One region of the Clostridium thermarum genome, then DNA from elsewhere that is predicted to be linked to it. Evidence: a T-box and tRNA genes for the amino acid it is inferred to sense, from the RefSeq annotation. Region 1 holds a T-box; the other holds one or more tRNA genes.
The links. The T-box of region 1 lies ahead of FHY60_RS15700 (glycine--tRNA ligase). A T-box ahead of a tRNA ligase gene usually reads a tRNA of that ligase, here a tRNA-Gly.

Region 1 (3,170 bases):
GCCGTTGTCAGTTAGAATGACAGGAAATAGTTTTAGAAAAGTGTCAGGCCCCAGTTCCAAATAAAGATTTTCGAAAATATCTATGACGGAACGTGAAGTGTTTGCATCCCTAATAAAAGCAAGCATAAACTGAGAATCAACGAAATGGATAGTGAGCAACACCTTACCACCTTTAGTACCTTCAACAGAATCCATTTCAACTACTGGAGTATCAGGATTTTCCTTCATGAATTCAAGAAAATCCTGATATGTGCGTCCAATTCTGTAGGACTTATCCACTTTAAAATGATTTTTAAGCTTTTTTCTTGGACGATAAACAACTTTTCTTGGAAGGTCAATATTTTTTGTGGAGAAAAGATTGTAATCAATATAGTTGTAGATTGATTTTTCACTATGCATGATAAGGTCTCTGTTATTAACGCAGATATGGTGTATAGATTGACCTCTTTGAATGAGTGGGGTTATGATTTTATCAAGACGTTTAATCTCGTCCTCAGAAATAGTTATGCCGCTTCGTGACTCAGAACGACGAAGTACATATTCATCATGGGCATAGGAAGCATTATAGATTGCTTTCTCCAGAGTACATTTTGTAAGGCTAGCACATCCATTGCACACATAAGGTGGCTTAGAGAGTAAGTCACAAGTATATGCTTTGTAATCAGAACAGAATTTTGAACAATCTGAACAAAAGCGACAGCGTCGAATTCTACAATGTGATTTCTCACATAGATATGTATGGTTGCAAGTTAAACGATGAATACAGTTGTTAAAAGGTCTACCGTAAGAACCTGTTCGCTTGTACATGATATGATTTTTAACCTCTTTGGAAATGGTTGTACAATCTCGATCAAGCTCTCGGGCTATTGCTTTGAAAGAAAGGGAGGCTTTAAGCATTATTTCAATAGAGACTCTTTCCTCTAACGTAAAGTGTTTGAATTTAGCCATAATGAAAAACTCCTTCCTTACCAAGCAAGGATTACTGTAATGACGCATATATCAATATAATAATATTTTGTATTACTAAATTCCACTCTCTATACTCTTTCATATTTGTAGAATTAAAATCCACTCTTACCACCTAGAGAGGTGGAATTTACTTTTGCAATTAAAGAAATAAAAAATTCGACAAAATATTTATCAAAAAAGTATTGCTTTTTTTAGAATACTTGATATAATATTTATTGTGATAAGCGTTCCGCGATAGCTCAATGGTGGAGCATTCGGCTGTTAACCGAAGGGTTGGAGGTTCGAGTCCTCTTCGCGGAGCCAATTTTATTTTTTGAAGATTAGGGGATCAGGTGAAAGCCTGATTTTTATTTTTATAAGTGGTTAATTTATAGAATATAAATTCAATGTGGAGCTTGTCTTGTATTGACAAATAGCTTTTATTTGGTACAATTATACTAAAGTAAATAAAGAAGGTACGATGATAAAGAAGAGTAGCCTTAATGATTTTTTTAGAGAGATGGTGGCTGGTGGGAACCATTAAAATTATAAGGTGAAGGGAGCTTTAGAGTATATATTTGAGAGAGCAGGGCTTATGCCAAAAAGGGTGGAACCGCGGTTATACCGTCCCTTATGGTATGGGTCCTTTTTATTTTATAAATAATAGGGGAGGATATCAAAATGGCTTTTGAAAAAACTATGGATAAGTTAGTAGCTCTGTGTAAAGGTAGAGGATTCATATATCCAGGATCAGAGATTTATGGTGGATTAGCTAATTCATGGGACTATGGTCCTTTAGGCGTTGAATTTAAAAATAACGTTAAAAAGGCTTGGTGGAAGAAGTTCGTTCAAGAAAGTCCATACAATGTAGGTGTGGATTGTGCTATTCTCATGAACAGAGAAGTGTGGGTGGCTTCCGGACACGTTGGCGGTTTTTCAGATCCTTTAATGGACTGTAAGGAGTGTAAGTCAAGATTTAGAGCAGATAAGTTAGTTGAAGATCACATGACAGAAAATGGTGCTGAGGTTGCTTCTGCAGATGGTTGGACCAATGAGGAGCTAAAGAAGTATATAGAAGAAAATGGCATAGTATGTCCAAAGTGTGGTAAGAAGAATTTTACTGATATAAGGAAGTTCAACCTGATGTTCAAGACTTTCCAAGGGGTTACCGAGGATGCAAAGTCAGAGATATATCTCAGACCAGAAACTGCACAAGGTATATTCGTTAACTTTAAAAATGTACAGAGAACTTCAAGAAAAAAGGTTCCATTTGGTATAGCGCAGATAGGTAAATCCTTTAGAAATGAAATAACTCCGGGTAACTTCATTTTCAGAACCAGGGAATTTGAACAAATGGAATTAGAATTCTTTTGTGAACCAGGTAAGGATTTAGAGTGGTTCAAGTACTGGAAGGACTACTGCTGGAACTTCTTATTAAGTCTTGGTATGAACAAGGATAATTTAAGAATGAGAGATCATAGTGCTGAAGAGCTTTCCTTCTATAGTAATGCCACTTCCGATATAGAATATTTATTCCCATTTGGCTGGGGAGAACTATGGGGTATAGCTGACAGAACAGATTATGATTTGAAGCAACATGCTAACCATTCCGGAGAAGATATGTCCTATCTTGATCCAAATACAAACGAAAGATATATACCATATTGTATAGAACCTTCCTTAGGAGCAGATAGAGTAGCGCTTGCCTTCCTTGCAGATGCGTATGATGAAGAGGAACTAGAAGGTGGAGATGTAAGAACAGTGTTGAGATTACACCCTGCTTTAGCTCCGTTTAAAGCTGCTATACTGCCTTTGAGCAAGAAACTTTCGGAAAAATCAACTGAGATTTATGATATGCTAAGGAAGAAGTTCAATGTAGACTATGATGAGGCAGGAAGTATAGGTAAGAGATATAGAAGACAGGATGAGATAGGAACTCCTTTCTGTATTACTATAGACTTTGATACCTTGGAAAACAATACAGTAACAGTAAGAGATAGAGATTCAATGACTCAAATTAGATTAAGTGTTGATGAATTAGAAAAGTATCTCGCTGAGAAAATGGAGTTTTAGCAAAAAAGAGCACTTCAAAGTGCTCTTTTTAACTTTATATGGCATATGACTATACTGTTGGTTTTGTGAGAAAGTATACCAATATACTGGAGGTAAAGCTAAAAGCTCCAATACCTGAAGCTATGAACTTTGATGTCCTGTTTATCTTT
Region 2 (3,170 bases), 970 kb from region 1:
AAGTTTCCTTCAAGGATCTTTCTCATAATAGTAGACGCCTGCTGGTTTTTATGAATGAAAATGTAAAAACGCAGTTCGGAAACTTCGAGAGTATTGGAAGTCAATATCATGAAGATGCAGACTTTGTAAGCAGTATGTCCGAGGAATTAGCTTCCATGACTAAAGACTTAAAAACTACAATAGGTCAAATATCTTACGGAGTTCAATCCCTAGCTGAACTTTCTCAAAATTCATCAATTAACTCACAGCAAATTAATGAAAGCATAAACGACTCTACTGCAGCCATGGAGCAAATTGCCCATACAGCTCAAAGCCAGGCTGAGTTAGCCCAAAAGCTAAACGAATTAGTTCTAAGATTTAAAATATAATACCTAGTAAGAAAATTAAAATATGCCGGCACAGAGGAGGTACCATGCCGGCATTCCAACTAATGAGTAGACGTAGCTATTGCTTGTTTCGGTGGAGTAAAATCTGAGCCATATTGAATGTGAACCTACCCTTCTATACTGGGACCCACAGAAAATGCTGAAGTAATATATTGGTATCTCCAATCAATGACAATTGGATTATCATTGATTGGATTTATACTATACCATATATTACTACATATTATGCCATTATAGGACAAATTGTTCCACATTTATAAGCCAAAATTTGCCTATGCCCCCCCAATCCTTTAATATTTTATGATCTATAAGTACATAGATTATTTTAAAAAATAGGTATTGACGAATAAATAAATTTCATATAAAATAACTTAGGCATGGAAATCAATTTAACGGGGTGTGGCGCAGATGGGAGCGCGCGTGGTTTGGGACCATGAGGTCGCAGGTTCAATCCCTGTCACCCCGACCATTGGATTCATTGGGATATCGCCAAGCGGTAAGGCACAGGACTTTGACTCCTGTATGCGAAGGTTCGAATCCTTCTATCCCAGCCATTTGGTTCACTAGCTCAGTCGGTAGAGCACATGACTTTTAATCATGGTGTCCGGGGTTCGATTCCCCGGTGAGCCACCAAGTGTGCAGATGTGGCGGAATTGGCAGACGCACTAGACTTAGGATCTAGCGCCTACGGCGTGGGGGTTCGACTCCCTTCATCTGCACCATTTATTTTAAATTTAATATGCGGGAGTGACTCAATGGTAGAGTGTCACCTTGCCAAGGTGAAAGTTGCGGGTTCGAATCCCGTCTTCCGCTCCAATAGAAAGAAAACAGAGACAGGTTCTCTGTTTTTCTTTTTATAAAATGTACAAGTTCCCTAGGTTGTGGATCTTTTAAGTCCTTTAATTCCTCAAGCAGTTACTATTTTTAGTGTAGTTTCACCAAATTTGATGCTATATTAGCATAAAAAAAATATGGCTATCCCTATAGTGGATTACCTATAGCTACAGCAAGCTCGCCAACAACTAATTTAGAAGAATCCCCATAAACTGCAGTTGTTAAGTCTGAAGCTTCTATTTTTAAAACTGCCAGATCGGTTTTGGCATCTTTACGTATTAACTTTGCTGATATCTTTATTATAGAATTGCTTCCTTAAATGAAGCTTAAATATTTGTATTTCAAAAACCTATAAATTTTCATGTCATTTATGTCAAATTACTATGATTGAACATTATTCTTGGAATGTATACGATTTAATAAGAACCATTAATATATATAAAATCCACCGAAACAAAAGTGTATTGGAGGTTTTAACTATGTTTAAATGTATAGATATCAGTGGAATTTGGAATTTCCACCTTGACGGAAATAAAAAAGGCATGCCTCCTGTTTTCAGAGACACAATTACCCTGCCGGGCACCACTTCCTATGCCAAAAAGGGCAATAGAAATGAAAGCAGAGAAGTTGGCTTTCTAACAGATATTTATGATATAACAGAAAATCTATCCCTTGGGAAACATATCATTAACATACTGGTGGATAATACGCATTACCCAACAAAGGGCGGCCATCTAACCTCACCGGATACGCAGACAAATTGGAAGATTATGAGATGGGTGAGGATGTTCTTTTATGGAGCGAATATGAGCCCAACCTCTACACCTTTAAGCTTGGTTTAAAAATCAATGGTTCTCTAGTAGATACGGCTGAAGTTACCACTGGCTTAAGAAAGCTTGGTTCCGATGGGGATAAATTCAACATTAACGGAGCAAAACCTTTATGCGTGGAAAACACGATGGCTTGATCTTCCCAAAGACCGGCTTTGCTCCCACTACTGTAGAAGAGTGGCTTAAAGTGCTTTCAATATCCAAGTCCTATGGCATAAATCATTACCGCTTTCACACCTGCTGTCCACCGGAAACTGCCTTTGTGGCTGCTGATATATTAGGAATCTATATGCAGCCTGAACTTCCTTTCTGGGGAACCATGACTGACGAAAGCTACGAAAATCATAATGCCGTAGAGCAGGAATACTTAATAGCTGAAGGTCTTGCCATGTTGAAGACCTACGGCAACCACCCTTCCTTTGCAATGATGTCTCTTGGCAATGAGCTGTGGGGCAGCAAGGAAAGGATGGCAGAAATTCTGCGCCTCTATAAAAGTATTGATAACAGACATTTATATACCCAGGGCTCTAACAACTTCCAGTTTACCCCGGTTATCTTGGAGGAAGATGACTTTTTCAGCGGTGTAAGATTTTCACGAAACAGGTTAATAAGAGGTTCTTATGCCATGTGTGACGCTCCACTGGGCCATGTGCAGGTGTGCGAACCAAGCACCATGAAGAGTTACGATGAGAACATAGTTCCAACAGAAATAGAAATCGATAAGACTTCGGTAAAAGCAGCCGGAGAAACTATTGAAATACAATTTGGCACAGGAACAAAGAAGGTGGAAGCAATAAGCTCCGATGTCGGACTTATCCCCAAGGTACCGGTGGTTTCCCATGAGATAGGCCAATATCAAACCTATCCCAATTTCGATGAAATATCCAAATATACCGGTCCATTAAAGGCAGGCAGCTTTTATATTCCATACTGAATTACTTTAAATCTGACAAATTCCAACCGGCTGACGTGTTAGATGTTGATACACTAAGGAAAGTGCTTAATACAATTTACCATTGACAATGGACAATTGTCAATTTAACAGATATTACAATACGGGAGTGATAATAATGAATTCAAACAAAAACAAGTACGAGTATCCCTTTCAAAACCCCTCCTT

Region 2: it has a tRNA-Gly gene. The T-box ahead of FHY60_RS15700 (glycine--tRNA ligase) is inferred to sense a tRNA for this amino acid. The anticodon was not compared.

What each region holds. Positions count from the first base shown of each region.
Region 1 covers NZ_CP040924.1:3,410,434-3,413,603, reverse strand. Annotated here, with positions in the region: gene FHY60_RS15710 (IS30 family transposase) at 1-948, opposite strand, end outside; tRNA gene FHY60_RS15705 (tRNA-Asn) at 1,198-1,272, shown strand; T-box leader at 1,421-1,583, shown strand; gene FHY60_RS15700 (glycine--tRNA ligase) at 1,630-3,021, shown strand; gene FHY60_RS18060 (hypothetical protein) at 3,060-3,170, shown strand, end outside.
Region 2 covers NZ_CP040924.1:576,892-580,061, reverse strand. Annotated here, with positions in the region: gene FHY60_RS02585 (methyl-accepting chemotaxis protein) at 1-368, shown strand, start outside; tRNA gene FHY60_RS02580 (tRNA-Pro) at 780-855, shown strand; tRNA gene FHY60_RS02575 (tRNA-Gln) at 866-940, shown strand; tRNA gene FHY60_RS02570 (tRNA-Lys) at 944-1,019, shown strand; tRNA gene FHY60_RS02565 (tRNA-Leu) at 1,025-1,108, shown strand; tRNA gene FHY60_RS02560 (tRNA-Gly) at 1,128-1,202, shown strand; gene FHY60_RS18580 (trypsin-like peptidase domain-containing protein) at 1,368-1,514, opposite strand; gene FHY60_RS02550 (hypothetical protein) at 1,700-2,062, shown strand; gene FHY60_RS18215 (hypothetical protein) at 1,996-2,187, shown strand; gene FHY60_RS02540 (glycoside hydrolase family 2 TIM barrel-domain containing protein) at 2,163-2,984, shown strand; gene FHY60_RS02535 (glycoside hydrolase family 3 C-terminal domain-containing protein) at 3,121-3,170, shown strand, end outside.